DNA from 3 places in the Streptomyces sp. NPDC017448 genome. Region 1 is predicted to be linked to each of the others. Evidence: riboswitches for the same ligand, from Rfam matches in the RefSeq annotation. Region 1 holds a riboswitch; each other region holds the start of a gene.
What was found. A riboswitch is a leader RNA that binds a small molecule or an ion and turns the genes downstream of it on or off. The one in region 1 is predicted to bind cyclic di-AMP.
Positions count from the first base shown of each region.

Region 1 (9,700 bases):
GATCCGGCCGCTTCGCCTCGACGTGGTCGCCGGAGGACTCGCCGCGCAGTCGTCGGCCGATCCACGGGACCAGGTATTCGCGGGCCCACTGGACGTTGTCGCGCCGCGCGTCGAAGGGGCTGCGCTGGGCCTGCGGAGGCCAGGGCTGGTCGGGGTCGGCGGGCACGTCGTGGCCGAGGACCTGGGCGGCGCGCAGGGCGACGCGGGTGTGGCCCTCGGGCGACAGGTGCAGCCGGTCGGCGTCCCACGCGCGCCGGTCCTGGACGGACCGGAGCGACCACAGGTCCAGTACGGGGCACCGGTAGCGGTCGGCGATGGCCCGCAGGTGGACGTTGTACGTGGCGATCTTGCCGCGCATGTGGCGCAGCACCGGAACGCCCCGGGTGTCGAAGCCGGTGGTCACCATGACCGTGCCGACGGCGTTGCTCAGATCGGCGACCGCCCGCTCGTAGCGCTCGGCGAGGTCGTCGGGGTCGGTGCCGGGCCGGATGATGTCGTTGCCGCCCGCGCAGAAGCTGACCAGGTCGGGGGCCAGTTGCTTGGCGCGGGGGACCTGCTCCGCGACGATCTGGTCGAGGAGGCGTCCGCGTACGGCGAGATTGGCGTAGCGGAAGTTCCCGTGCGGGGAGTCACCGGGGACGGACGCCTCGTCGGGAACGGGGAGCCGGTCCGCCAGGAGCACCGCGAAGCGGTCCGCCCAGCCGACGAAGGTCCCGTCCGGGCCGGGGTCGCCGACGCCCTCGGTGAAACTGTCGCCGATCGCCGCGTACGACCCGATGGTGTTCTGCCGGTTGTTTCTCGAATCGTCTGCCACAACCCCGTATCCTGCACCGTTCGATGTGACCTACGCGACCGTAATATGGGGTTGACGGGTGGTGAGATAGACCACCCGGTCAGTTTTCGGTAAAGGCGGAATAAGCCGAGGGGTGATGTGCTGTCGCGCATCACCCCTCGCCCTTCTCGTCGTGCCGGATCAGACGGAGACGCCGTGCTGGCGCAGGTACGCGATCGGGTCGACGTCCGAGCCGTAGCTCGGGCCGGTGCGGACCTCGAAGTGCAGGTGCGGGCCGGTGGAGTTTCCGGTGGAGCCGGAGAGGCCGACCTGCTGGCCGCCGGTGACGGTCTGGCCGACGGAGACGTTGAGGGCGGACTGGTGGGCGTACTGGGAGTACATGCCGTCCTCGTGCTTGATGACGACCTCGTTGCCGTACGAACCGCTGTTGCCGGCCGAGACCACGGTGCCCGGTCCGATGGCCAGGACGGGGGTGCCGGAGGCGGCCTGGAAGTCCGAGCCGGTGTGGTAGCCGCTGGACCAGCTGGCGCCCGAAGCGCGGTACTGGGTGGTGACGTTGGGGTTGGCCAGCGGGGCGGACCAGCCCGATCCGGTGGCCTGGGAGGAACCGGTCTGCGCCGATTCGCCGGAGCCCTCGGAACCGTCCGCGGAGACCGTGTCGCCCCGGGGGGCCTCCTGGGGCGCGGCCTTCGGAGCCGGTGCGGCCTTCTTCGGCGCGGCCTCGGGGGCGGCGGACTTCGCGGCCGGGGCGGAGCCCTCGGCGCCGAGGGTCAGCTTCATGCCCGGGTGGATCAGGCCGGGGTCGTCGCCGACGGTGGAGCGGTTGTCCTGGTAGAGCTTCTCCCAGCCGCCCTTGACCTTGTGCTCGGCGGCGATCTTCGAGAGGTAGTCGCCGGAGACGACGGAGTACGTCTTGGAGGAGGCCGCGGCGGGGGCGGCGGCCGGGGCGGTGTGGGCGGCGGCGACCGAGGCGGCGGCGGGCTTCACGGCCGGGGCCGCCTGGTCCGCCGCGTTGGCGGCGGTGGCGCCGATGAACGGGAGGGCGAGTGCGGCGCCACCGGTCCCGGCGGCGAGGACGCCGCGGGAGATCGGGCCGGACTTCGGACGGCGGTGCTTACCCTGTGCGGGCATGGGGGATTTCCTCTCCGGCGCCTGCGAGGTGAGCTGTCGGGTTCGGGCTGGAGATGCCCGGTCGCGTTGCGGCGACTTCACCCCGAGCCGGTCCGGATCGCTCCGGGCCGGCGGCTTACCTGGTTCCCCCGCTCCTGCCACGTCTGTGTGGATGGGTGCGAATTCCGGGCGGCGGCAGGATTAGGCGGTCCGTCCGGATTGACGGTGACCGTAAACCGGCCGGGACGAGTGGAACAAGCCATCGGTTGCCCGGCGGAATCACCGATTCGACGGCGTCCGGGATTTCCCGTCACACTCCGTGGATTACGGATCTTGAATTTCCGCACGGGCCGGGGGAATGCCCCTGGGCGCGTTCACCACGGTCCGTCACCGATATGATCCCGCTCACCCCCGAATTCCCATCTCCCCCGTTAGCGGGGCATGTTCACCGAAATACACCAATACGGACAGGGGGTGGGCGGCGCCCTGACGCCGGGTCGGCCACGGTCGGCGCCAGGGGCCGCCCCGGGGGGCGTGAACCGGGATGATTTCCTGCCGAATCCATGTCGTATCGTCACGGGAGCGCCCTCGCCGGCGAGCCGCGCCGGCGCCAGAGACCCCAGGAGCCACCGTGACGCAGCAGGTGCCGCAGGTCCCTCCGACAGAGACCGTGCTGAGCGGAGTCCGCAACTTCCGCGACGTGGGCGGGCTCCCCACCACGGACGGGCGGCGCACCGCCTTCGGCCGGCTCTACCGCAGCGGCCACCTCGCGCACGCCACCGCCGAGGACGCGGCCTTCCTCGGCGGGCTGGGACTGCACACGATCTTCGACTTCCGCCACTCCGCCGACCACCGGCTCGACGGGTACGACATCGAGCTGCCCGGTGTCCGCAACATCAGCATTCCGCTCTCGGACCCGGCCGACGGCGCGGAGTTCTGGCGGCTGGTGGGCGACGGCAACATCGAGCAGCTGCGCTCGGTCCTCGCGGGCGGCAAGGGGGTGGACCGCATGATCCGGATGTACCGCGCGACGATCGAGGAGCGCACCGCCGAGCACAGCCGGGTCCTGCACGCCTTGGCGGAGGACAGCGTGCCGGCGCTGATGCACTGCGCGGCGGGCAAGGACCGGGCCGGCCTCTCGATCGCGGTCGCCCTGCTGGCGGTGGACGTGGAGAGGGAGGCGATCGAGGAGGACTACCTCAAGTCCAACGACCTCCACCGCCGCTACGCCGTGAAGCGTTCCGACACCTCCGAGTCCGGCATGTCGCCCGAGGTGGTGGAGCTGCTGGATCCTCTCTTCGGGGCGCGGCCCGCCTATCTCGCGGCGGCTTTCGGGGCCATCGAGGAGAACTGGGGCACGACGGACCGCTACCTGGCCGAGGGGCTGAAGGTCTCCGCGGCGACCCGGGAGCGGCTGCGCGAGCGCCTGCTCGACCAGGGCTGAACGCCCCGGCGGCGGGCCACCCCCGGGCGGGCCCTCACTTGCTCCCGGCCACCACGAAGAGCACGTAGAGGAAGCCCGCGACGACGTGGCCCGCCACCAGATAGGCGAAGAGGCGGATGATGAGGCCGCGCGGCATCCGCTTCTCCTGCGGATCCTCGCCGGCCCGGCGTCCGGGGCCCAGCGGGTCGTAGTGTTCGGAATCGGACATGACGGTCCTCTCTGTCGGCCTCGCGGCCGGTGGAGCGAAGGGCGGATCCGGCGGTGAGCGCCGGTCAGCGCGGGTGGAGCCCACTGCCGAGGCAGAGCTCGGCGGCGGGACTCTGCAGCAGGGAGTGGACGAAGAGAAGCTCCGCGCCGCAGCGGTCGACGGCCGCGATCCGGTGCGGGGTGAGCGAGTCGAAGTGGGCGCTGTCGCCGGGTTCGAGGTCGTGGACGGTGTCGCCGAGCCCGACCCGCAGCCGGCCCTCCAGGACGTACAGCCACTCCTCGCCCGGATGGACCCGGACCAGGTCGCCCTGGGCCCCGTGGGGGACGCGCACCCGCAGCGCCTGCATCGCACGGCCGGAGCCGCCGGCCTGCCGGTACATCCAGCCGTCGGCCTCCGTCCCCGCGAAGGGGCCGCCGCGTACGATCGCGTCACGTTCGGGCGGCTGCTCGCCGAGCAGCTCGGAGACCGTCGTACCGTAGATGCGGGCGAGCCCCAGCAGCATGGGCAGCGAGGGCTGCCTGCGGCCGGTCTCCAGCCGGGAGAGGTGGGCCGGGGAGAGCCCGGCCCGGCCGGCGGCGGTCTCCAGGGTGAGACCGCGGGCGCGGCGCAGGTCACGCAGGCGGGGTGCGACGCCGGGGAGCTCGTCCGGCGCCCCTTCGTCCGGAGGGTTCATGGAACCATTGGGCCAGGATCTTTCCTCAGAGGCAAATAACTTGCCCCAGAGGCAAATAACCCTCGCCTCCCGGGCCGGTCAGCGGTCGGCCACCGCCTGTTTGACCAGCGTCCGGCCGAAGTCCCACATCAGTCCACCGCCGCTGTGCGCGTCGTCCATGACGGAGGTGAACGCCGTCACGAAGCGGTCCACCTCCGCGTCCCCGATGATCAGCGGGGGGATCAGCTTGATCACCTCCAGGCGGTCGCCGGACACCTGGGTGAGGATGCGGTGCTTCCGGAGCAGCGGTACCACGACCATCTGGGCGAAGAGGCCCTTGCGGGCCGCCTGGAGCACGGTCCAGCGGCTGCGGAGCTTCAGCGAGGCGGGCCGGCCGAACTCGATGCCGATCATCAGCCCGCGCCCGCGCACCTCGTGCAGCAGCTCGTAGCGGTCCACCAGGGCGGCCAGCCGCTCGCGCAGCAGGTCGCCGGTGCGGCGGGCGTTCGCCACGGTCTCCTCGTCCTCCATGACCGCGAGGACGGCGAGGCCGGCCGCCATCGCCTGGGCGTTGGACCCGAAGCTGGCGGAGTGGACGAGGACGCGGTCCATCGAGGAGTAGACCTTGCGGAAGATCCAGTCCTTGCCGAGGGTCGCGCCGACCGGCACGTAGCCCCCGGAGAGCGCCTTGGCCACGCACACCAGGTCGGGTTCCACGCCCTCCTCGTGCTGGTAGGCGTAGAAGTCCCCGGTCCGGCCCAGGCCCGTCTGGACCTCGTCGGCGATCAGGAGCGCCCGGTGCCGGTGCAGCAGCTCCTGCGCCTCGCGCAGATAGCCGGGCGGGGCCGCGTGCACGCCCTTGCCCTGGATGGGCTCGACGACCAGCGCCGCCACGTCGCCCCGCCCCAGCTCGCGGCGGAGCGCGTCCAGGTCGCCGAGCGGGACGGCCGTGTCGGGCAGCAGCGGGGCGAAGCCGTCGCGGAAGCCGCGTTCCCCGTTGACGGACAGGGCTCCGGTGGTCAGCCCGTGGAAGGCGTGGTCGCAGTAGAGGACCCTGGGCTTCCCGGTGGCGTACCGCGCGAACTTCAGCGCCGTCTCGACCGCCTCCGTGCCGCTGTTGCCGAAGAAGACCCGGTCCAGATGCGGGCTGTGGGCCAGCAGCCTCTCGGCGAGCAGGCCGGGCAGCGGCTGGCAGTCGAAGCGGGTGAGGTCGGCGAGCTGGGCGTCCAGCACGTCGTGCAGGGCCCGGCGGACGACGGGGTGGTGGCGGCCGAGGCCCATGACGCCGAACCCGGCGAGCATGTCGAGGTAGTCGTCGCCCTCCGCGTCCCAGAAGTACGCTCCCTCGGCCCGCTCGTAGACCTTGTCGAAGCCGATGGTGTGCAGCATGCGCGGCAGCTGGTGGTTGAGGTGGCGCGCGTGCAGGTCGTACCGCTCGGCCCCGCGCTCGGCCAGGAGCCGTGCCAGGTCGAAGCCCTGGCGTCCGCCGTCCGTCATCGCCCGCTCTTCTCCTTCGAGGTGCTGCCGCACAGGGCCGGGGAAGTGCTGCCGCGCGGGTCCGGCCGCCCCGGGGGCGCCGTGGCGGCCGGACCCGCCGCGTCGGTCACCGGCTCACCGGTTGCTGCTGACGGTCTCCCGCGCCGCGCGCAGGGACTCCTTGAGGGACCCCATGGTGGCCAGCACCGCCGTGGGCTCGTAACCGCAGTGCGCCATGCAGTTGGCGCAGCGCGGGTCCTTGCCCCGGCCGTACTTCTCCCAGTCGGTCTCCTCGATGAGCTGCCGGTACGTCGGTACGTAGCCGTCGTTCATGAGGTAGCAGGGGCGCTGCCAGCCGAAGAGGGAGTAGTTGGGGATCGCCCAGGCGGTGCACGGGAAGTCCGCCTTGCCCTCCAGGAAGTCCAGGAAGAGCGGCGAGTGGTTGAGCCGCCAGCGGGCCCGGTTGCCGCCCGCGAACGCCTTCCTGAACAGCTCCCGGGTCTGCTCGACGCCGAGGAAGTGCTCCTGGTCGGGTGCCTTCTCGTAGGCGTAGGCGGGCGAGATCATCATCTCGTCGACGTGCAGGTCGTCGTTGAGGTAGTCGAGCACCTCGATGATGGTCTGCGGGGTGTCGGTGTTGAAGAAGGTGGAGTTGGTGGTGGTGCGGAAGCCGCGCCGCTTGGCTTCCTTCATCGCGGCGACGGCCTCGTCGAAGACGCCCTCCTTGGCGACCGACTCGTCGTGCCGCTCACGCAGTCCGTCGATGTGCACGGCGAAGGCGAAGTACGGGGACGGGGTGAACTTGTCGAGCTTCTTGCGCATCAGCATCGCGTTGGTGCAGAGGAAGACGTACTTCTTCCGCGCGACGAGCTGGCGCACGATCTCGTCGATCTGCGGGTGCATCAGCGGCTCGCCGCCGGCGATGGAGACCATCGGGGCCCCGGATTCGAGTACCGCGCCCACCGCCTGGGCGACCGGCATGCGCTGCTTCAGCACACCGGCCGGGTGCTGGATCTTCCCGCAGCCCTCGCAGGCGAGGTTGCAGGCGAACAACGGCTCCAGCTCGACGATCAGCGGGAACTTCTCACGCTTGCGGAGCTTCTGTTCGAAGAGATACGTCGCGACCTTGATGGACTGACGGAGCGGCATGGCCATCTGGCTCACCTCCTGGGGAGCGTTGAGGATCGGTGCCATTCGTGGAAAGCCGGAAGGACGGCACGAAGAACGAGGAACGCCGATATTCCACCGCGTACGGTGCCGATGCGGACGAGCTCATGCTCTGGAGCGTCCACGACCACCCGGACGGCCGCAACCGGACGGGGCCCGTGGCACAGGGCGGTACGCAGGGTCGCGGCGGACTCCATGTCGACCGCGACGGCCCCGCCCGCCCGCAGCGCGGCCCGCTCGGGCCCCCGTACGACGTGGTCGGAGCCGGTGAGGGGGCCGGTGTGGACCGTGCGGCCGGGGAAGGCGCGGGAGAGGGCGGCGACCAGGACGCCGGTGCCCGTACAGGGGGTGGTGCCGTCGGCGTCGCGGGTCTCCTCGGCGACGACGAGGTCTCCGGGGTGCATCCCCGGGGCGAGGCCCGCACAGAAGCCGGAGGCGACCACCGCCGCCTCGGGGGCCCCGCCGGGCCCGAGGGCCCGCGCCACGGCCGCCTCCGCCGCCCGCGGCCCCATCCCGGTGCGCAGCACCCGGAGCGGGCCCGGGGCGCCCCGGGCGCTGCGCAGGGCCGCCTGCTCGATACCCAGGGCACAGGCGACCAACAGCGGCGGCACCGTCCCCCCGGGCCCCCGCGGATCGCCCATCAGGCCCCCTCGGCGGCGTCCGGGCGGGCGGCGAAGGGCTCGCCGTGCACGAAGCGGCCGAGTGCGGTGAGGGGGAAGACCTGGCGGTAGAGGTGGTAGTTGATGGAGAAGTCCCAGGGGAAGCCGGTGCCGGTGAAGTACGGCTCGTCCCAGGAGCCGTCGGCCTGCTGCGCCTCGGTCAGCCACAGGACGCCCCGGGCGACGGAAGGGGTGTCCCGGCGGCCCGCGGCGAGGAGCGCGAGCAGCGCCCAGGCGGTCTGGGAGGCGGTGGACTCGCCGTGCCCGATCCACTTCTCCTCCTGGTAGGAGCGCAGGTCCTCGCCCCAGCCGCCGTCGTCGTTCTGCACGGACTCCAGCCAGGCGACGGCCCGGCGGATCGCGGGGTGCCCCGCGGGCAGCCCGGCGGCGATCAGGGCCGGCACCACGGACCCTGTGCCGTAGACGTAGTTGACGCCCCAGCGGCCGAACCAGGCGCCGCACGCCTCCTGTTCGGCGAGCAGCCACTCGACGCCCTCGCGGGTACGGGGGTGGCGCGCGAGCCCCTCGACGGCGAGCATCTCCACGACATGGCCGGTGACGTCGGCCGAGGGGGGATCGATGACCTCCCCGAAGTCGCAGAACGGGAGGCGGTTGGGGAAGGCGCTGGTGTTGTCGGCGTCGAACGCTCCCCAGGCCCCGTTCCGGGACTGCATGCCGAGGCTCCAGCGGACCCCGCGTGCGATGGCCGCCTCCAGGCGGGCGGGATCGGGATGGCGCACCCGGCGCAGCGCCAGGACGACCTCGGCGGTGTCGTCGATGTCGGGGTAGTTGTCGTTGTGGAACTCGAACGCCCAGCCCCCGGGGGCCAGTTCGGGCTTGCGCACCGCCCAGTCTCCGGGACGGGTGATCTCCTCGGCCAGCATCCAGTCCGCGGCCTTCACCAGAGCGGGGTGGTCGGGTCTGAGTCCGGCGTCGGCCAGCGCGATGGTGGCCAGGCAGGTGTCCCAGACGGGCGACTGGCATGCCTCGACCATCCGGGCGCCGTCCTCGCGCCGGACGGCGAAGCGGTCGAGGGAGGCCAGGCCCGCCTTCATCACCGGGTGGTCGAGGTCGTAGCCGAGGAGGTGCAGGGCGATGATGGAGTAGACGGCGGGCGGCTGGATCCCGCCCCAGCAGCCGTCGTTCTCCTGGCGCTCGATGATCCACCGGGCGGCCGCGTTCATCGCGATCCGGCGCACCGGGCCCGGGGCGACCTTGTGGTAGAGGTGCAGCCCCTTGTCGAGGCGTTGGAAGAGCCCGTCCCAACTGGTGGGCGGGGCGAGCTTCCTGGGCGGGTTGGGGTGGTCCGGGTCGGTGTGCAGCTCGTCCAGGGGGAAGGGCGCGGGGCGTACCGGGCGCTTGGCGGAGACGATGGTGAGCGGCACGATGGTCTGCCGGGCCCAGCAGCCGAAGTCGTAGATGTTGAGCGGAACCCACTTGGGGAAGAACATCAGCTCGGGCGGCAGTTCGGGGAGGTCCTCCCATTTCCACCAGCCGAACAGGGCGAGCCAGATGCGGGTGAAGACGCGGGCGGCGGCGATGCCGCCCTGCTCCCGGATCCAGCCGGAGGCGCGTGCCATGTGCGGCTCGTCGGGGCGGTCCCCGGCCAGCCGCAGGGCGACGTACGCCTCGATGGTGGCGGAGAGGTCGCCGGGCCCGCCGTAGAAGGTGTTCCAGGTGCCGTCGCCGAGCTGTTCGCCCCGGATGAAGAGGGCGGCCGCCCGGGTGGTCGCCGCGTCCTGGATCCCGAGGAACTGGCGCAGGAGCAGGTCCTCGGCGTCCATCGTGACGTTGGTGGCGAGGTCGCCCTTCCACCAGCCCTGCTCGTCCTGTCTGCCGAGGAGGTGCTCCACCGAGCGTTCCGCGGCCCGTCGCGCGGCGGCGGTGACGTCGTCCGCGGGAGTGGTGACGTCCTCCGTGGCGGTGGTGGCGCCGTCCGTGGCGGTGGTGACGCCCTCCGCCAGGGTGGTCGTGTCGGTCGGACCGTGGGCCATGGCCCTGACGGGGTTCGCGGCCCCGGTCGATCCGTCGGTCGTCGCTGTCATGAGCTTCCCCTTACGTGCAGTCGGTTCTCTGCTGTGCTGGGGTCTCCGTCGGCCGACGCCCCGTCAGGGGCGCCGGCCGGCGACTGCGAGTCATATGCGAAGCGTGGTCATCTCTTGCGTACCACCACGAAGTCGGCGAGTTCGGT
Region 1 covers NZ_JBIRLM010000027.1:106-9,805, forward strand. Annotated here, with positions in the region: gene ACH4K1_RS30440 (SGNH/GDSL hydrolase family protein) at 1-814, opposite strand, end outside; gene ACH4K1_RS30445 (peptidoglycan DD-metalloendopeptidase family protein) at 974-1,924, opposite strand; cyclic di-AMP (ydaO/yuaA leader) riboswitch at 1,930-2,092, opposite strand; gene ACH4K1_RS30450 (tyrosine-protein phosphatase) at 2,535-3,347, shown strand; gene ACH4K1_RS30455 (DUF6126 family protein) at 3,382-3,555, opposite strand; gene ACH4K1_RS30460 (helix-turn-helix domain-containing protein) at 3,620-4,228, opposite strand; gene ACH4K1_RS30465 (aspartate aminotransferase family protein) at 4,307-5,704, opposite strand; gene hpnH (adenosyl-hopene transferase HpnH) at 5,819-6,838, opposite strand; gene ACH4K1_RS30475 (1-hydroxy-2-methyl-2-butenyl 4-diphosphate reductase) at 6,844-7,491, opposite strand; gene shc (squalene--hopene cyclase) at 7,491-9,554, opposite strand; gene ACH4K1_RS30485 (polyprenyl synthetase family protein) at 9,662-9,700, opposite strand, start outside.

Region 2 (9,700 bases), on a different contig from region 1:
GTCCCGCTGCACGAGATCGGCCTCGCCGACGCGGACCCGGCCCCGGAGGTCGGGCTCGCGTTCCCCCGGGACGTGGGCGAGGCGGTCCGGTCGGCGACGGAGCTGTACCGGCTGGATCTGGCCGGGCGGCGGGGAGGCGGCGGCATCTGGCAGTCCCTGGCGGGATCGTTCTCGGTGAGCGCCTACGCGACGCCCGCCTCGCGCTGGCTGATAACCCCCGCCGATCCGTCGGTGGCCCGGGATCCGACGGCGGCGCAGGTATCGGCCCTCGGGGCGCGCGGCGGTGGGGGCGACGTCCCCGGCGCGGGGGTCCGCGGCTCCGGAGCCGTACCGGACGCCCGGGGCGGCCACCTCTTCCCCCCCTCCGCCGGCTCCGTCCCGGTCCAGCCCGGCCCGGAGGCGGTCGCGGACGCCTCGCCGCTGCGCGTCGGCCACAGCGATGTGACGAAGCTGCGCGAGGCCGCGCAGGACGCCCGGCGGTGGGACTCCAAGTACGGCGGCGGCGACTGGCGCTCCTCCATGGTCCCCGAGTGCTTACGCGTGGACGCCGCGCCGCTGCTCCTCGGTTCGTACACCGACGAGGTCGGGCGGGCCCTGTTCGGCGCGTCCGCCGAGCTGACCCGGCTGGCCGGGTGGATGGCCTTCGACACCGGCCAGCAGGAGGCCGCCCAGCGCTACTACATCCAGGCGCTGCGGCTGGCCCGGGCCGCCGCCGACGTCCCGCTCGGCGGCTACGTCCTGGCCTCGATGTCCCTCCAGGCGACCTACCGCGGCTTCGCCGACGAGGGCGTCGACCTCGCCCAGGCCGCCGTCGAGCGCAACCGCGGCCTCGCCACCGCCCGCACCATGAGCTTCTTCCGGCTGGTGGAGGCCCGCGCCCACGCGAAGGCGGGCGACGCACCGGCCGCGGGGGCCGCGCTCAAGGGCGCGGAGAGCTGGCTGGAGCGGTCCCGGGCGGGCGACTCCGACCCCCCCTGGCTCGGCTTCTACGGCTACGACCGGTTCGCCGCCGACGCCGCCGAGTGCTACCGGGACCTGAAGGCCCCCCGCCAGGTGCGGCGCTTCACCGAGCAGGCGCTGTCCCGGCCCACCGAGGAGTTCGTCCGCAGCCACGGACTGCGGCTCGTCGTCTCCGCCGTCGCCGAACTGGAGTCGGGCAACCTGGACGCGGCCTGCGCGGCGGGCACCCGGGCGGTCGAGGTCGCCGGGCGGATCTCCTCCGCCCGCACCACCGAGTACGTACGCGATCTGCTCCACCGACTGGAGCCGTACGGGGACGAGCCCCGCGTCGCGGAGCTGCGGGAACGGGCCCGCCCGCTGCTGGTCACCCAGGTCTGAGCGGGCCGGGGCGTACGAGCGGCCCCCGGACGCCCGGGGGCCGCCGCACGGCTCCCGGGCGGCAGGAGTGTGCGCCACGTCGTGCCCGGCCGGGGTTTGAGCCTGTTGTCAGTGGGTCAGTGCACTATCGGGGTGGGAGGTGGCGTGATGATGACGCACGCGGCGTACGACTGCGACGTGCTGGTGATCGGCGGCGGGATCGTCGGCCTGTCGACCGCCTATGCGCTGACCCGGTCCGCTCCGGGCGCCCGGGTGACGGTCCTGGAGAAGGAGAGCGGCCCCGCCCGCCACCAGACCGGCCGCAACAGCGGCGTGGTCCACAGCGGCATCTACTACCGCCCCGGCTCCCTCAAGGCGCGGTACGCGCTGCGCGGCTCCGCCGAGCTGGCGGAGTTCTGCGCCGAGCACGCCATCGCCCACGCCACCACCGGCAAGCTGATCGTCGCCACCGACCGTTCCGAGCTGCCCCGGCTGCACTCCCTGGTCCAGCGCGGCCGCGAACACGGGCTGCCCGTGCGGGAGCTGGGCCCCGCCCAGATCGCGGAGTACGAGCCGGAGGTGCGGGGACTGGCGGCGATCCGGGTCGGCACCACCGGCGTCTGCGACTTCACCGCCGTCGCCCACCGCTTCGCGTCCGAGGTCGGCGCCGGCGGTGGCATCGTGCGGTACGGCGCGGAGGTCACCGCGATCGACCGCCGCCCCTGGGGCGTGGCAGTGCGCACGGCGGACGGCCTGGTCGTGCGGGCCAGGGTGCTGGTCAACTGCGCGGGGCTGCACTGCGACCGGGTGGCCCGCCTCGCCGGGGACGACCCGGGGGTGCGGATCGTGCCGTTCCGGGGCGAGTACTACGCGCTGGACCGCCCCGAGCTGGTGCGCGGTCTGGTCTACCCGGTGCCGGACCCGGCGTTCCCCTTCCTCGGCGTCCACCTCACCCGGGGGTTCGACGGCTCGGTCCACGTCGGGCCGAACGCGGTCCCCGCCCTGGCCCGCGAGGGCTATGCCTGGCCGCGGGTCCGCCCCGCCGAACTGCTGTCCACGCTGAGCTGGCCGGGCAGCTGGCGGATCGCCCGCCGGCACTGGCGGTACGGGGCGGGCGAGGTGCACCGTTCGCTGTCCCGGTCCGCCTTCACCCGGGCCGTCCAACGGCTGCTGCCCGCCGTCACCGAGGACGACCTGCGCCCGTCGGCCGCCGGGGTGCGGGCCCAGGCGGTGGCGAAGGACGGCACACTGGTCGACGACTTCCTCATCCGCGAGGCCCCGCACACCGTGCACGTGCTCAACGCCCCGTCGCCCGCCGCGACGGCGTGCCTGCCCATCGGACGGGAGGTCGCGCGGCTCGCGCTGCGCCGGGCTCAGGGGGCGGGGTGGAGGCCGCCCGCCGTAGAATCCGGTCATTGTGTCTGAGCAGCCCCTGAACCCCAGCCCCGCCGGAGCCCCCGACGACGCCGCGGCCGACGCGGGGCCCGCGGCCCCCGAGCCGACCGCTCCCGAGCCGACTGCCCCCGAGCCGACCGGCCCCGTCCGGACCGGCTCCACGGCGACCGACGCGCTCACCGACGCTCCGGCCGCAGACGCCGCGTCCGCGGCGCAGGCCGACATGAGCGCCGAGGAGGCCGCCGCTCTGCGCGCCGCCTCCTTCGAACGCGCGCGCCGGCTGCGGCAGGAGCCCCGCTTCCCCGGCGGCCCCGCGGCCGACCCGGCGGGATCGCACCACGAGCGCCGCATCCGCAGCTTCCAGCCGCGCCGCAGCCGGGTCACCACCGGCCAGCAGGAGTCCCTGGAACGGCTGTGGCCGAAGTGGGGGCTGGACATCGACGGCAAGCGCGTCCTGGACCTGGCCGAGCTGTTCGGCGGGCTGCCGGTGGTCCTGGAGATCGGCTTCGGCATGGGGGAGGCCACCGCGCAGATGGCGGCCGACGATCCGGGCACCGGCATCCTCGCGGTCGACGTCCACACCCCCGGCCAGGGCAATCTCCTCGGCCTCGCGGACAGGGCGGGTTCGACGAACGTACGGGTGGCCAACGGCGACGCGATCATCCTGCTGCGCGAGATGCTGGCCCCCGAGTCGCTTGACGGCCTGCGGGTCTACTTCCCCGACCCGTGGCCCAAGGCCCGCCACCACAAGCGGCGGCTCATCCAGCCCGAGTTCCTCGACCTGGTGGCACCGGTGCTGAAGCCCGGCGCGATCGTCCACTGCGCCACCGACTGGGAGCCGTACGCGGAGCAGATGCTGGAGGTGCTCACCGCGCACCCCCGCTTCGAGAACACCGCGGCCGACGGCGGATACGCCCCCCGCCCCGCCTTCCGGCCGCTCACCCGCTTCGAGGGGCAGGGGCTGGACAAGGGGCACATCGTCCACGACCTGCTGTTCGCCCGCGTCTGACCCACCGCTTTCCCGGCCGGTGGCCTCCCGGCCCCGCACAACGGCCGTTCGCGGTCCCGCACAAGGGCCGTTCGCGGTCCGCTCGGGGCGGCGTACGGGCCCGTCCCGGCCGGATGCGCCGTCGCCGGGTGTCGGTGCACCTCGTTAGGGTCGAGAGGTGTCCGACCCTTCCGTGCGGTATCAGCAGGCGCGGCCCGCCGTCCCGGTCCTCCACGAGCAGCGGCTCGACGAGGTTCTGGGCGCCGCGCCGGAGCATGGCCGACAGCGCTACCGGCCGCACCGCGTCGGCATGGTGTGGCGCAGCAAGGTCTTCCGCGCCGGGGCCGTGCTCGCGGCGCTCCTGCTGTGCGGCCTGGTGATCCTGGCCCTCGTCCGCGAGCAGACCGGCCCGGAGGGGTTCCTGGTCGGCCTCGGCCTCGCGGTGCTGCCCGTTCCGCTGCTGATGGCGGCGTTCCGCTGGCTGGACCGGGTGGAGCCGGGGCCCTGGCGGAACCTGCTGTTCTCCTTCGCCTGGGGCGCGTGCGCCGCCGCACTCGTCGCGATCATCGCCAACTCCTTCGCGACGCGCTGGATCGCCACCGCGACGGCCGACCCGGCGAGCGCGGACACCCTGGGGGCGACGGTGGTCGCCCCCGTGGTCGAGGAGAGCGCGAAGGCGGCGGCCGTACTGCTGATCTTCCTGTTCCGCAGGCGGGAGTTCAGCGGGGTGGTGGACGGCGTCGTCGTCGCCGGCTTCACCGCGACGGGCTTCGCGTTCACGGAGAACATCCTCTACCTGGGCAACGCCTTCGGCGAGGACCAGCAGCTCGGCGGCTCCGGGTTCGCCTCGGTGACGGCGGGGACGTTCTTCGTACGGATCGTGATGTCGCCGTTCGCGCACCCGCTGTTCACCGTCCTCACCGGCCTCGGTTTCGGCTTCGCGGCCGTCGGCGACCGCCGCCGCCGGGCCCGCCGGATCGCCCTGCCCCTGGGGGGCCTGGCCCTGGCGATGGGGCTGCACGCCCTGTGGAACGGCTCGTCGTCCTTCGGCCCGTACGGCTTCTACGCGGTGTACGGCATCGTCATGGTCCCCGCCTTCGCCCTGGTGACCTGGCTGGCGGTCTGGTCCCGCCAGCGGGAGCTGCGTACGCTCGCCGCCGAGCTGCCCGCCTACGTGGCGGCCGGCTGGCTCACCCCCGCCGAACCGTCGGCGCTCTCCTCCATGCGGGCCCGGGGCGTCGCCCGCGACCTGGCCCGCCACTGGCAGCGGGACCGGGCCCGAGGCCGGGCGGCGGCCCGCGCGGTCGCGGAGTACGAGTCGTTCGCTACCTCGCTGGCGGGACTGCGCCGCCGGGCCCGCCACGGCGCGGTGGGCCCGGACTTCGGTGCGCGGGAGCGGGAGTTGCTGCACCACCTCTGGCAGCGCCGGGAGGTCGCGGCCCCGGCTCTCGCCCACGCGGCCCGCCTCACCTCCCGCCCGGGGGCCCACCGCGGCCTCCCGCCGACGCCGTACGGCAACGGGTACGGGTACGGGTACGGCAACGCTCCCTGGAGTCCGGCCGGTCACGGACAGCCGCGTAGCCTGGCGCCGGCGTACGGACAGCCGCCCGCCCAGCCGTACGCACCGCCGTACGGCCACGGATACGGGGGCCCGCCCCCGCCCCACGGCCACGCCCCCGCCCCGCACACCCACCGCCGCCCGCAGTAGGGCCGGCGGGGCGGACTCCGCCCCCGTCAGGCAGACGCCCGGGTGAGCAGCGCGATCTCCTCCTCCGTCAGGTGGAGGCCGGCGACCGCGACGAGGGCGGAGAGCTGTTCGACCGTGCGGGCGGAGGCGATCGGGGCGGCGACGGTCGGCTGCGCGGCGAGCCAGGCGAGGGCGACGGTGGCGATCTCGACGCCCCGCTCCCCGGCGACCCGGTCGAGGGCCGCCAGGACCTCGCGGCCGCGCTCGGACTCCAGGTGTCCGCCCGCCCTCGCGGACCGGGCGCTCTCGACGGTGGCTCCGGGCCGGTACTTGCCGGTGAGGAAGCCCGAGGCGAGCCCGTAGTACGGGACGGCGGCGAGGCCGGCCGCCGCCGCGGTGTCCTGGAGCTCCCCCTCGTAGGTGTCGCGGGAGACCAGGTTGTAGTGCGGCTGGAGGGCGACGTACCGGGCGAGGCCCTCGCGCTCGGAGAAGTCGAGGGAGGCCCGCAGCCGCTCGGAGCTGATGTTGGAGGCGGCGATGTGGCGCACCTTGCCGTCCTTCACCAGCTGGTCGAGGGTGGTGACGATCTCCTCGACGGGGACGGTCTCGTCGTCGAAGTGCGTGTAGAAGAGGTCGATGCGGTCGGTACGGAGCCGGCTCAGCGAGGCGTCGACCGCGCCCTTGATCGCACCGGCGGACAGGCCCCGGTGGTCGGGGTGGGCGCCGGCCTTGGTGGCGACGACGACGTCGGACCGGTTGGAGCGGGAGGCGAGCCAGTTGCCGATGACGGTCTCCGACTCCCCGCCCCGGTTGCCCTCGGCCCAGGCGGAGTACACGTCGGCGGTGTCGATGAAGTTGCCGCCGGCCGCCACGTAGGCGTCCAGGACGGCGAAGGACTGCTCCTCGTCCGCCGTCCAGCCGAAGACGTTGCCGCCGAGGGCGAGCGGGAAGACCTGGAGGTCGGAGGTGCCGAGGGGAGTGCGCGCAGAAGTCATATGAGGGCCCAACAGAACGGTCCGGAGCCGGTATTCCGCCGTGTCCGCCGTTGGTGGGCGGGCCCGCCCACGCGGGCCGTCCGCCCCGGACCCGTCCGCGCGGGCCCCGTCCGCCCCCCGGCCCCGTCCGCGCGGGCCCGTCCGTCCCCCGGACAGACCGGCAGCCCTGACGTCGGGGGGTGTGCGTCAGGGCTGCCGGGGTTTCGGGGAGGGCCGGCCGAGGAAGGGCGCCGGCCCGGGGCCGGCGAGGCGGTCGGCCCCCGGGGGCTCAGACCCGCAGGCCCTTGCTGTTCAGCCAGGCCATCGGGTTCATCGCGGCCCCGCCGGCGGTCCGGACCTCCAGGTGGAGGTGGACACCGGTCACGTTGCCGGTCCCGCCCATGCGGCCGATGGTCTGCCCGGTGGTGACCTTCTGGCCGACCGAGACCTCGATCGAGGACTGGTGCGCGTACCAGATCTCCGTGCCGTCCTCGAGCTGGAGCACCGTGCGGTAGCCGTACGCGCCCGCGTTGCCGGCGGAGATGATCGTGCCGCTGTGCACGGCCTTCAGGGGCGTACCGGCAGCCCCGGCGAAGTCGAGGCCGGTGTGCTGGCCGGAGGACCACATGGCTCCGGACTGGCCGTAGGTCGAGGTGATCGTGTACGAGGAGGTGGGCAGGGAGTAGCTGGCGGCGAGCTTGGCGAGCCGCTCCTCCTCCGCCTTCTTCTTCGCCGCTTCCTCCGCGGCCTTCTTCTCCGCGGCGGCCTTCTTCTCCGCCTCGTCCTGCTGCTCCTCGGCCTCCGCCGCCGCCTTCTCGGCCGCGGCCTTCTCCGCCGCGGCCCTGGCCTCGGCGTCCGCGTTGGCCTGCTGCTGCTCGGCCTGCTGGAGGATCCGGGCCCGCAGGGCCTCGCCCGCGTCGGTGCCGCTCTCCGCCTCGGCGGCGGTGAGCCCGGCGGTGGTGAGCGGCGCGGCGGCGACCGGGTCGCTGTTGTCGTCGTCCGCCATGAACGCCCCTACGCCGGGAAGGGACTTGGCGTCAGGGAGATTGTCCGCGATGGAATCGGGAAGAGAGATGGAGACCGGGGCCTTGTCCTGAGCGGTGGCGATGCCACCCGCTCCGACGGCCGCCATGACGCCGACCCCGAGGACGGTGGAGCTACGGGCCAGACCTCGCTGCTTGGCCACGCGGTGCCTGCCGCGCACGGGGCGGAGGGTGTCCTCGGTGGGGTTCCACTCGCCCGGGGACCGCTCCGCACCGCCGTAGACGTCTGCGGTGAAGGGTGACACGGCCTCAGGGGCAGGCTTGTTGGACGCCACGTGGGCGCACTCCTTTCCTTCCTTCTCGCCTACCGGGTTAGCTGACGGGTTCGGAGCAGGAAGGTCTCCTACGGGCCCCTCCGCCTCTCACGAGGCGCAGGCGTCCGATTCACCCCATGTAGGTGGTTCCCCGGTTCCCTTGCGGAATTCGGCGCTCGCGCGCGGCGCCGCCCTGACGACGGCTGTGACGACCGCACTGCGTTATCGAACGTTAATAGACACCCGGGTCCGATTCCAAGCCGTTCCTGTTGATCATTAACGAACAGGCCGGGGACGTACGGGCCACAAGCGGGTCGAACCGGGCGACTTGACCGCGGCTCAGCCACATTCCTTTTCCTGATGGTGCGTCAACCGTTATGCGGAGCGGTGTTCTTCGGTCACACACCGTGGTAAAGCCCCGCGCGCTGCCGCGCTACCCCTCGCCCCGGCCCACGATCGGCACCGTCGTCCGGCGTACCGGCTGCCCCTCCGCCGGCCGTCCCACGGCGATCAGCGCCATGTCGTCCGTGGCCCGCCCGCCCGTGTGCAGCCGTACGTCGTCGGTGAGCGCCGACAGCAGCTCCTCGGGCCCCGGGAAGATGCGTCCGCGCAGCCGGGCCTCCGGATCGTAGAAGACCCCGTCGGCGTTCCTGGCCTCGGACAGGCCGTCCGTGAAGGCGAGGAGCGTCGCCCCGGGCGGCATCGCCCACTCGTCGGCCCGGTCCGGCCACACCCCCAGGTTCATCCCCAGCGGCAGCGCGGGCGTCGAGGGCGCCAGCACCTCCAGGGTGCCGTCCCCGTGCAGCAGGATCGGCTCGGGGTGGCCCCGGTTGACGAGGCGGAGCGAGGCCGCGCCGGGCGGGATCTCGGCCAGGACGGCGGTGATGAACCCCTCCATGGCGTCCAGCCCGTACCGCCGCGTCCCCTCGCGCGCGAGCGCCCGCTCCAGCCGCTGCGCGACGCCCTCCAAGGAGCGCTCCTGCTCGGCCGCCTCCCGGAACGACCCGATGATCACCGCCACCGCCTCGACGGCGCCCAGCCCCTTGCCGCGCACGTCCCCCACCACCACGCGGACGCCGTAGGGGGTGTCGGCGACGGCGTACAGGTCGCCGCCCACGAACTCGTCCGCCTGCGCCGCCTCGTACCGCGCGGCCACCTGGAGCCCGCCGATCCGCTCGGCCGGGGTCGGCAGCACAGCCCGCATGGCGGTCTCCGCGATGACCCGGGCCGAGGCCAGCTGCTCGTTGCCGCGCCGCACCACCCCGTTGATGACCAGGGCCAGCACCGACGCGGTGAGCACGGTGAGCATCTCGATGATCGGCACCGCCTGGGTGGGGAACCCGTCGGAGAACCTCATCACGACGACGGAGCCGAGCGCCGCGATGCCCGTGCGGACGGTCCGGGACAGCGAGAAGAACGGGGCGGCGATCAGCGGGGCCGCGACGAACAGCGGGACGGCGGTGAAGTTGGCCGGGGTCAGCGAGTCGAAGACCAGCCCCCCGACGATCAGCAGCGCCGGCAGCATCCGGACGAACCGCCGGGAGACCCGGGTGCCGGGCGTCCCGGCGTCGTCCGGCGACCCGAACACCGCACGGGCCACCGCGCCGACGCCCCCCGACGCGCCCCGACGCCGCTCCTTGGCCATCCCCACCTGTGCACTCCTGCCCGGTCCATCCACGGCTGCGGACGGTGCCGCACCCCGTCCAGGCTTCCCGGAACCGCGCCGAGCGGCGACTCCTCATCGGCCGAACAGGGGGAATGCGGGCGGCGGCTCGGCCGCCCGTGGTCAGTCGGAGAGCCGGTGTTCCGCGTAGACCGTCAGCGCGTCCCGTACGAAGGCGGCGGTGCCGTCCCCGTAGCGATCGTAGTTCTTTCCGAACCGGGAATCGGCGACATACATCTCCCCGAGCCCCTTCACGTACGACCGGCCGGGCTCCTCGGCCGACGAGGACGCCAGCCACGCGCAGTGCCGGCGCGCGATCTCCTGGGCCTCCGGACCGTCGGCGGCGAACCCGGCCTCGCGGGCCCGGCCCCAGTCCCGG
Region 2 covers NZ_JBIRLM010000024.1:12,957-22,656, forward strand. Annotated here, with positions in the region: gene ACH4K1_RS28850 (sporulation protein) at 1-1,338, shown strand, start outside; gene lhgO (L-2-hydroxyglutarate oxidase) at 1,486-2,742, shown strand; gene trmB (tRNA (guanosine(46)-N7)-methyltransferase TrmB) at 2,735-3,721, shown strand; gene ACH4K1_RS28865 (PrsW family intramembrane metalloprotease) at 3,879-5,408, shown strand; gene ACH4K1_RS28870 (aldo/keto reductase) at 5,435-6,382, opposite strand; gene ACH4K1_RS28875 (M23 family metallopeptidase) at 6,651-7,679, opposite strand; cyclic di-AMP (ydaO/yuaA leader) riboswitch at 7,691-7,843, opposite strand; gene ACH4K1_RS28880 (PP2C family protein-serine/threonine phosphatase) at 8,092-9,303, opposite strand; gene ACH4K1_RS28885 (MerR family transcriptional regulator) at 9,445-9,700, opposite strand, start outside.
Region 2: another riboswitch for cyclic di-AMP. It lies ahead of ACH4K1_RS28875 (M23 family metallopeptidase); the one in region 1 lies ahead of ACH4K1_RS30445 (peptidoglycan DD-metalloendopeptidase family protein).

Region 3 (9,700 bases), on a different contig from region 1:
CGGGTCGGCCGCTTCGACTGGGACCTGAGCTCGGGACGGGTCGCCGCCGACGACGCACTCTGCGCGATCCTCGGCTTCGAACCCGCCGCTTTCCCCGGCACCGTCGACGCGCTCGCCGAACGGCTGGTACCGGAGGACGTGTACGGGCTGTGGGCCTTGGCCCGGCAGACGGTGGAGTCGGCCGAACCGGTGGTGCGCCGGATGCGGCTGCGCGGCCCCGACGGCCGGTCCCACCTGCTGGAGCTCTCCGGCCGCTGGGCCCGCCCGGGCGGCGACGCGCCCGCCGGTCGCCTGACCGGCTTCCTGGTCGACCTCGGCTCGGGCCCCGTCGTGCCGGAGGCCGCCGACCGGCTGCCCCGGGGCATCCTCTCCCTGGACCGGCTGGGCCGGATCACGTACGTCAACGCCCTGGCCGGGGAACTCCTCGGCCACTCCCGTACGGAGCTGGTGGGTCACCTGGTGTGGCAGGCCCTGCCGTGGTTCGGGCACGAGGCGTACGAGGACCACTACCGGGCCGCCCTGATCGCCGACGAGCCCGTGCACTTCCTCGCCCGCCGCCCGCCCTCGCGCTGGCTGTCGGTCTCGCTGTACCCGGCCCACGACGGGGTGAGCGTCGTGCTCCAGGACACCGACCGCCCCGCCTACACCCCCGGCTCCCTCACCGCGCCGGGGCTGGGCATCGGGTCGACCGCAGACCGTTCCTCCGCCCTGTACCGCCCGGTGGCACTCGCCATCGCGCTGACCGAGGCGGTCACGGCCCGCCAGGTCTCGGCGGTGGTCACCGAGGAGCTGCTCCCGGCGTTCGGCGGCCGCCAGCTCGCCATCTACCTGCTGAACGAGCGCCATCTGCACCTGGCCTGGGAGACCGGTTTCCCCCAGGGGTTCCTCGACCGCTTCGACGGCGTCGGCCTCGACGTCCGCATCCCCGGTGTGGAGACCCTGACCACGGGCCGCCCGATCTTCTTCGAGTCCATGCAGCGCCTGGCCGAGGCGTATCCGGGCATCCCGATCGACGCGGACGTCGGGGCACGGGCGTTCCTGCCGCTGATCGCCTCGGGGCGGCCCGTCGGCTCCTGCATCCTCGGCTTCGACCGGCCGCGCGGCTTCAGCCCGGAGGAGCGTACGGTCCTCACCGCCCTGGCCGGGCTCATCGCCCAGGCCCTGCAGCGCGCCCAGCGCTACGACAGCGAGGCGGCGCTCGCCCGCGGACTCCAGGACGCCCTGCTGCCGCACCGGCTGCCGGAGGTGGACGGGGTCGACACTCTGGGGCGCTACCTCTCCGGCACCCAGGGCATGGACGTGGGCGGCGACTGGTACGACGTCATCGAGACCGGCCGCGAACTCGCCCTGGTCATCGGCGACGTCCAGGGCCACGGGGTCGCCGCAGCCGCGACCATGGGGCAACTCCGCAGCGCTGTACGGGCGTTCGCGCTCAACAACTACGACCCCCAAGAGGTGGTCAGCGGCACCAACCGGCTGCTCATCGACCTCGACCCGGGGCAGTTCGCGAGCTGCTGCTACATCGCCCTCGACCCGGCGACCGGGGTGGCCCGGGCCGTACGGGCGGGGCACCCGCAGCCGGTGCTGCGGCGCCCCGACGGCCGGACGGAGGTGCTGGACCTGCCCGGCGGCATCGTCCTCGGGATCGACGGGGATGCGTCCTACCCGGTCACGGAGGTGCGGCTGGAGCCCGGGGCGATGCTGGCCCTGTTCACGGACGGGCTGATCGAGCGCCCGGGAACGGACATCGGCGAGGGGATCGAGCGGCTGCGCGCCACCGTCGAACGCATCGGCGCGGTGCCGCTGGCGGACCGGGCGGACCAGGTCATCGCCGAGGCCCGGGCCGCCGTCGAGCGCCCGGACGACATCGCGCTGCTGCTCGCCGCCCGCTGCGCGCGGCGGCCCCCCACGGCAGGGGCGACCTGGCCCGGCCTGCGGCGAACGTTCAGGAGGCCGGACCCGGGGAGCACGGGGGCCGCCCCGGACCCGGCCCGTTAGCCAGGTGGTCCCGGGGCCGTGATCCGCTGAACGCGGCCTTACCGGAGTTCGCTGAAGCGTTCGGTTGCCCGGGTGCGGCCGGCGACGATGATGGTGTCGTCCGCTTCCACGACGGTTTCGGGCGTGGCGTAGGTGAAGCCCTCGCCGGGGCGCTTGATGGCGACGACGGTGATGCCGTAGCGGGTGCGGACCGCGCTGTTGGACAGGGGGAGGCCGACGATGTCGGCGGGAGGGTTGGTTTTGACCATGGCGAAGTCGTCGTCGAACTCGATGTAGTCGAGCATGCGTCCCCGCACGAGGTGCGCGACGCGTTGGCCCATGTCGTGTTCGGGATAGACGACGTGGTGGACGCCGAGTTGGGTGAGGATGCGGCCGTGGGCTTCGCTGATGGCCTTGGCCCAGACGCTCTTGATGCCGAAGGAGATCAGCAGCGAGGCGGTGAGGATGCTGGCTTCGAGGTCGGTGCCGATGGCGACGACAGCGCGGTCGAACTCGTGGACGCCCAGCTGGCGCAGGGCGTCCTCCTTGGTGGAGTCGGCCCGCACGACATGCGTGAGGGAGCCGGAGAGGGACTGGACCACTTCGGGCTGCTCGTCGATGCCGAGGACCTCGGTGTCCTCGTCGACGAGTTCCAGGGCCAGCGCACGGCCGAAGCGGCCCAGGCCGATGACGACGACGGAGCTCTCCGGGCGCGTGCGCCGTCTCTTGGGGGCGGTCTTCCTAGCCAATGACGGGTCGCTCCTCGGGAAGGTCGTACAGGCGGACGCGGCTGCGCAGGGCCAGCGCGGACGCGACGGTGATGGGCCCGAGCCGTCCGATGAACATCAGCGCGATCAGCAGCAGTTTCAGGCCGACCGGGAGGTCGGCGGTAATGCCGGTGGACAGGCCGACGGTGGCGAAGGCCGACGTGACCTCGAACAGCGACCGGTCCAGACCGTGGTCGGAGAAGACCATGAAGGCCACGGTGGTGGTGGCGACGGCGGCCACGGACAGCAGCACCACGGTCAGGGCCTGGCGCTGGAGATCACCGGGCAGGCGGCGGTGGAAGATGTCGACCGCGCCCTCGCCGCGGATCTCCGCGTAGATGACGAAGAACAGCACGGCGAAGGTGGTGACCTTGATGCCGCCGGCGGTGCCGGCGCTGGCACCGCCGATGAACATCAGCACATCTGCGCCCAGCCAGCTCGCGGGGTTCATCTGGGCGGTGTCGAGGCTGTTGAACCCGGCGGTGCGCGGCATGACGCCCTGGAAGAACCCGGCCAGCAGTTTCCCGGGAACATCGAGAGGGCCCAGGGTGGCGGGGTTGGACCATTCGATCGCGGTGATGAAGGCGCTGCCGCCGATCAGGAAGATGCCGGTGGCCCACAGCACGATCTTGGTGTGCAAGGACCAGCCGCGCGGTTTGCGGAACCGGCGGCGCAGCTCGAACAGCACTGGGAAGCCCAGGCCGCCGGCGATGACCGCCAGCGCGATGGGCAGGCAGATCCACGGGTCGGCGACGAAGCCCATCAGGCTGTCGGAGTACAGGGCGAACCCAGCGTTGTTGAACGCGGAGACGGCATGGAACAGGCCCAGCCACGCGGCACGCGGCCACGGCTCGTCGTAGGCGATCGCGAACCGCAGGGCCAGTGCCAGCGCGGTGACCGCTTCCAGCAGGATGCTGACCTTGACCACACCGGTCACGACCGAGCGGACGTCCCCCAGGCCCAGGGTCTTGGTCTCCGCGGCCGCCGTCATGCGCGCTCTGAGGCCGATGCGGTGGGAGACCAGCAGAACCAGCAAGGAGGCGAAGGTCATGATGCCGAAGCCGCCGACCTGGACGAGCCCGAGGATCACCGCGTGCCCGAAACCGGTCCAGTATCCGGGTGTGTCCACCACGACCAGACCGGTCACGCACACAGCGGAGGTCGATGTGAACAGCGCTTCCAGCACACCGGCGCCTCCCGGTCCGGCCTTGGCCACCGGCAGCATCAGCAGACCGGTCCCGGCCGCGATCGCCATGGCGAAGCCGGCCACGACCGCCTGCGCCGGATGGCGAAGGCGCGGCCACCGCGGCGTCACCACAGCAAGACTCCCGTCCTGCGGGCGGGCACCACGATTGTTCGCACTGGAAGACGATAGACAATCTTGACGCCGCTTTCGACACGAGGACGTGCCGCCCGTGCTCTGCCGTCTCTACGGTGGGGCCATGCGCCCCCGAAGAGTCACTCGTCGACACCCCCGCGCACCAGCCCGTACCAGGCTTCCGGGCGCCCGGGGGAAGGGCCCGGATTTCGACCAGGGCCTGCGGCGCGGTGAGTACAGCCTGTTTCTGGCCGCCGTGCTTCTGATCGCAGCCGGGGCCGCCGGTGACTTGTGGTGGTTGATCAGTATCGGGGTGTGGGCTCTGATCGCCGCCGGCCCCGAGCCTCTACCGGGCCACCCGTGCCCTGCGGAGACTCCTCGTGCTTCGGGCCGCCGCCCGCCCCATCCGGCAACCCGGCATGTCGGCCCCGGACCGACCTGGCCAAGCACTGCCAGGGGGGCGAACTGCCGCCTGCCGGGCTGGAACTCGTGCTCGGCAGGCGGCCCGTCCGATCGGGTGCTGGGTCGATCAGGCGTCGGCGGGACGCTCGGCCGGGGCGAAGGCGCCGGAGGCGTCCAGCATGCCCTCGCGCTCCACGACCTTGATCCGCTCACGGCCCTGGGCCGCACCGAGCGCCTGCTCGTGGGCGTCCAGCCGGTGCCAGCCCTCCCAGGTCGTGTAGCGCACGCCGCGGCTCTCCAGGAACGCCTCGACGGCCTCCGGGGCGGGCGTGGCGGGCTCGGCCAGACGGCCGGCGGCACGGTCCTCCAGGAGGCAGGCGACCGTCTCGTTGGCGTCGCCCTTGGTGTGGCCGATCAGACCGATCGGACCGCGCTTGATCCAGCCGGTGACGTAGACCGAGGTCATGTGCTCGCCCCCGGAGATGACGCGCCCCGCCTCGTGCGGGACGGTGCCGGAGGCCACGTCGAACGGGAGCTTGGGCAGCTCCTCCGAGTAGTAGCCGACGGCCCGGTAGACGCTCTGGACGTCCCAGTCGGTGAACCGGCCGGTGCCCCGGACGTTGCCGGTGCCGTCCAGCTCGGTGCGCTCGGTGCGCAGCGCCACGACCCGGCCGTCCTCGCCGAGGATCTCCACGGGGGACTCGAAGAAGTGCAGGAACAGCTTGTGCGGGCGGTCGCCGGCATCGCGGATCGCCCAGTTCTCCAGGGTCTGCGCGACCATGTTGGCCTGCTTGTTCTCCCGGCGGGTGGCGATGGAGCCCTCGTCGTAATCGATGTCCTCGGGGTTGACGATGACCTCGATGTTGGGGGAGTGGTCCAGCTCCCGCAGCTCCATCGGGCTGAACTTGGCCTGGGCAGGGCCGCGCCGCCCGAACACGTGCACCTCCACCGCCTTGTTCTGCTTGAGGCCCTGGTACACGTTGTCCGGGATCTCGGTGGGCAGCAGCTCGTCCGCCGTCTTGGCCAGAACGCGCGCCACGTCGAGCGCCACGTTGCCGACGCCGAGGACGGCGACCTTCTCCGCGGTGAGGGGCCAGGTGCGCGGCACCTCGGGGTGGCCGTCGTACCAGGAGACGAACTCGGCCGCGCCGTAGGAGCCGTCCAGCTCGATGCCGGGGATGTCGAGCGACCGGTCGGCCTCGGCGCCGGTGGAGAAGATCACCGCGTCGTAGAACGAGCGCAGGTCGTCCAGGTCGATGTCGTTCGGGTAGTCGACGTTGCCGAAGAGACGGATCTGCGGCTTGTCCAGCACCTGGTGCAGGGCCTTGACGATGCCCTTGATGCGCGGGTGGTCGGGGGCCACGCCGTAGCGGATCAGGCCGAAGGGCGCGGGCATCCGCTCGAAGAGGTCGATCGAGACCCCCGGGTCCTGGCAGACCTCGGATTTGAGCAGCGCGTCCGCAGCGTAGATACCGGCGGGGCCGGCTCCGACAATGGCGACGCGGACGGGGCGTGTCATGGGTGGTGATCCTTCGGGGCGGGCGAACGCGGGCAGGTACAGCGTACGGCGGAGGTAAGGGTTGGCTTACTAGTCTCCACCCCACACCGTAAGCGATCGGCTCGCCGACTGTTCGACCCCCCTCGCCTGGAGTGCCCGTTCAGCCCGTTTTGTCGTGACGGTATGGGCGTTTTGGTTTGTTTGTGCTTTCTGGTCTCTAAAGGGCTTATCGAGCCCTGTAGGGCATTTGATGGGTCGCATTCTCGCCATCCATGTGAAGGAGTGGTGAGCGTCACGTCCGTGAGGGCGGACGCAGAAGCGGAACCATCGGTTCCCTTCCGTGCGGGGAAAGTTGACGGCGTGACGGCGCGGCGTGATCTCTGAATTCCGCTATTCGATCATGCGGAGAAAAGGGAATGCGGAATGCGGGACTTGTTCGCCCCGAGGTTTCTCGCCTACGGTCACCGTCAATCCGGATGGAACGCCGAATCCTGCCGCCGTCCGGGAATCCGCAACCCACTCACGTACGGCAGGAGCGGGGGAACCAGGTAAGTCGCCGATCCGTGACCGGAACGGCTCGGGGTGAAGTCGCACGCCTGTGCGGCCAGACATCTCCCGTCTGAACCCGACAGCTCACCTCGTAGGCGCCGGAGAGGAAAACCCCCATGCCCGCACAGGGTAAGCACCGCCGTCCCCAGGTCGTCTCGCTGCGTCGCGGCCTCGCCGCCGTGACCGCCGGTGGAGCCGTTCTCGCCCTCCCGGTGATCGGCGCCACCAGTGCCTTCGCCGCTCCCGCGCCGTCCGCTCCGCAGGCGGCCGTAGCCCCCGCCGCTGTGTCCACCCAGGTGAATTCCGCCGCGCAGGCCGCGTCCTCCCAGCATTCCGTGAAGGCCGGCGAAACCCTTTCCAAGATCGCCCGCGAGCATTCCGTGAGCGGCGGCTGGGAGAAGCTGTACGAAGGCAACCGGAAGATCATCGGTGAGAATCCCGATCTCATTCAGCCGGGAATCAAGCTGACCCTCGGCGGCACGTCCGCCAAGGCTGCGGACGGCACGGCCCCGAAGGATTCCGCCGCCACCCGCGGCGGCTCCGCGGACCGCGCCGACCGCTCCGAGCGCGTCAATGCCGCGCCCGTGGCGAACGCCGCCCCGGCCGCCGCGAAGAAGGCGGCCGCGTACACGAACGACCTCGACGGCTGGATCCGGGAATCGCTCGCGATCATGGCCGAGCAGGGCATCCCCGGCACCTACGAGGGAATCCACCGCAACATCCTGCGCGAGTCCTCGGGCAACCCGGCCGCGATCAACAACTGGGACTCCAACGCGGTCAAGGGCACCCCGTCCAAGGGGCTGCTCCAGGTCATCGACCCGACGTTCCAGGCGTACCACGTCCCCGGCACCTCGACCGACAGCTACGACCCGGTCGCCAACATCACGGCCGCGTGCAACTACGCGGCCGACCGGTACGGCTCGATCGACAACGTCTTCGGCGCCTACTGATCCTTCCGCGCCACCGCCCCGAGGGGCCCCGGACCGATGGAAACCCCCTTCGGTCCGGGGCCCCTCGGGCGTACCGGGAAGACGCCCCCGATCAGCTCGTGACGTACCACGCGATCGGCAGGAGAACCTGTTCCGCTCCGCCGGGAGTGACGGGGGTCGCAGGGGCGACGACGCCCTGAAGGCGGCGGGAGCGAGAGCCCGGGCGTGAAGAGCAAGCCCGGGCCGGCTGCTTCCCGGAGCCGTGCCCTCCCCGGAACCGGTTCTCGGCGGGCGCCCTGTTCAGACCTGGGCCGCGCCCCGGGCCAGCAGCAGCACCACATCCACCGCCGCCACGGCCACCGCCCCGCCCAGCGCGGCCTTGCGCCACCGCCCGCCGAGCCCCGGCCCCGCGATCGCCGTCGCCCCGGCCAGGACGAGCGCCGCCCCGTCCCCGGCGTCCACCGTCCCCGGCGGCCCGAACACCAGCACGGACGTGGCGGCGAGGAGCGGCAGCGGCAGCAGCAGCCGGGTCCTCGCGGCGCCCAGCCGATGGGGGAGGCCCCTGATTCCTGCGGCCCCGTCCGCCGCGATGTCCGGCAGGGTGTCGGCCAGGTGCGCGGCGAACCCGAGCAGGGCCCCCGCCGCCACCGTCCACCACCGGGGCCAGGATTCCCCGGGGAGGGAGAGCGTCACGGTCGCGGGGAGCGCGCCGAACCCGATGACGTACGGCAGCCAGGACAGGACGGTTCCCTTGAGCCACAGGTTGTAGAGCCAGGCGACCGCGACCGCGGCGAGGTGCACCGTGCCCGCGAGGGCGCCGCACGCCAGCGACAGCGGTACGCACAGGACGAGTGCGCTCCCCGCCGCCGCCCAGACGGCGCCCGGCCCCACCGTGCCGTCGGAGGCGGGCTTCCCCCGGCGCCCGGCCCGCGCGTCACGGCGGGCGTCGTACGCGTCGTTGCACCAGCCCACCGAGAGCTGGCCGGTCAGCACCGCCGCCGTGACCAGCACGGAACGGGGGCCGCCGAGACCGGAGCCGAGGGCGAGGGCGCAGGCGAGTGCGGTCACCGCGAGCGCGGGCCCCGGGTGGCACGCCGCCGCCAGACCCGTGAGCCGGGTTGGCCGGCCCGCCCCGGCCGGGTCCGCGGTCCCCGCCCACGGAGCGCCCGGGGCGGCTTCGGGTGCGGCGGAGCCGGCCGGGCTCACCCTCTCCGTGGCGTCCATCGGGCGATGGTAGAGGCCCGTCGGCCCGTCAGCGCGGAGATCTGGCGGGTCTTTTGCACCGATTTACCACTCTTTGCGGGCAGGATGTGGGCATGACGCCACCGAAGCAGGAGGCAGGATGACCCGCATTGCCGCGGTCCACGGAGCCCTGCCGCCCCACCGTCACACCCAGCCGGAGGTCACCGACATGGTGGCCCGCACCTGCCTGCCGCCCGGAGCGGACCGCCGCGTCCTGGACCGGCTCCACGCGAACGCCCGGGTCCGCACCCGGCACACCGTGCTGCCCCTGGACGACTACCGCGACCTCGACGGATTCGGCCCCGCCAACGACGTGTTCATCCGGTCCGCCGTCGACCTCGGCGTCCAGGCCGTCCGCGGGGCGCTGCGGGCGGTGGGGCTGCGGCCCACCGATGTGGACCTGCTGATGTTCACCTCCGTCACCGGCGTCGCCGCCCCCTCGGTGGACTCCCGGCTGGTGGCCCGCCTCGGCATGCGGTCCGACGTCAAACGGCTGCCCGTCTTCGGCCTCGGCTGCGTCGCCGGGGCCGCCGGGACGGCCCGGCTGCACGACTACCTCCTCGGCCACCCCGACGAGGTGGCCGTACTGCTCTCGGTCGAACTGTGCTCCCTCACCTTCCAGCGGCACGACGCGTCGCCCGCCAACCTGGTGGCGACCGCCCTGTTCGGCGACGGCGCGGCGGCGGTGGTCGCCCTGGGCGGCCGCCGGGCCGCCGCCGGACCGGAGATCGTGGCCACCCGCAGCCGCATGTACCCGGACACCGAGCACGTCATGGGCTGGGACATCGGATCCACCGGGTTCCGCGTCGTCCTCGATCCGAGCGTGCCCGACGTCGTGCGCCGGTACCTCGCCGACGACGTGAGGGAGTTCCTCGACGAGCACGGCCTCAAACCGAAGGACGTGGCCCACTGGGTCTGCCACCCGGGCGGCCCCAAGGTGCTGGAGGCGGTGGCCGAGGTCCTCGACCTGCGCGAGGGAGCGCTCGACGTCACCTGGCGGTCGCTGGCCGACATCGGC
Region 3 covers NZ_JBIRLM010000010.1:178,523-188,222, forward strand. Annotated here, with positions in the region: gene ACH4K1_RS18780 (SpoIIE family protein phosphatase) at 1-1,998, shown strand, start outside; gene ACH4K1_RS18785 (potassium channel family protein) at 2,037-2,726, opposite strand; gene ACH4K1_RS18790 (TrkH family potassium uptake protein) at 2,719-4,059, opposite strand; gene ACH4K1_RS18795 (FAD-dependent oxidoreductase) at 4,592-5,983, opposite strand; cyclic di-AMP (ydaO/yuaA leader) riboswitch at 6,435-6,622, shown strand; gene ACH4K1_RS18800 (transglycosylase SLT domain-containing protein) at 6,628-7,461, shown strand; gene ACH4K1_RS18805 (UbiA family prenyltransferase) at 7,741-8,664, opposite strand; gene ACH4K1_RS18810 (type III polyketide synthase) at 8,783-9,700, shown strand, end outside.
Region 3: another riboswitch for cyclic di-AMP. It lies ahead of ACH4K1_RS18800 (transglycosylase SLT domain-containing protein); the one in region 1 lies ahead of ACH4K1_RS30445 (peptidoglycan DD-metalloendopeptidase family protein).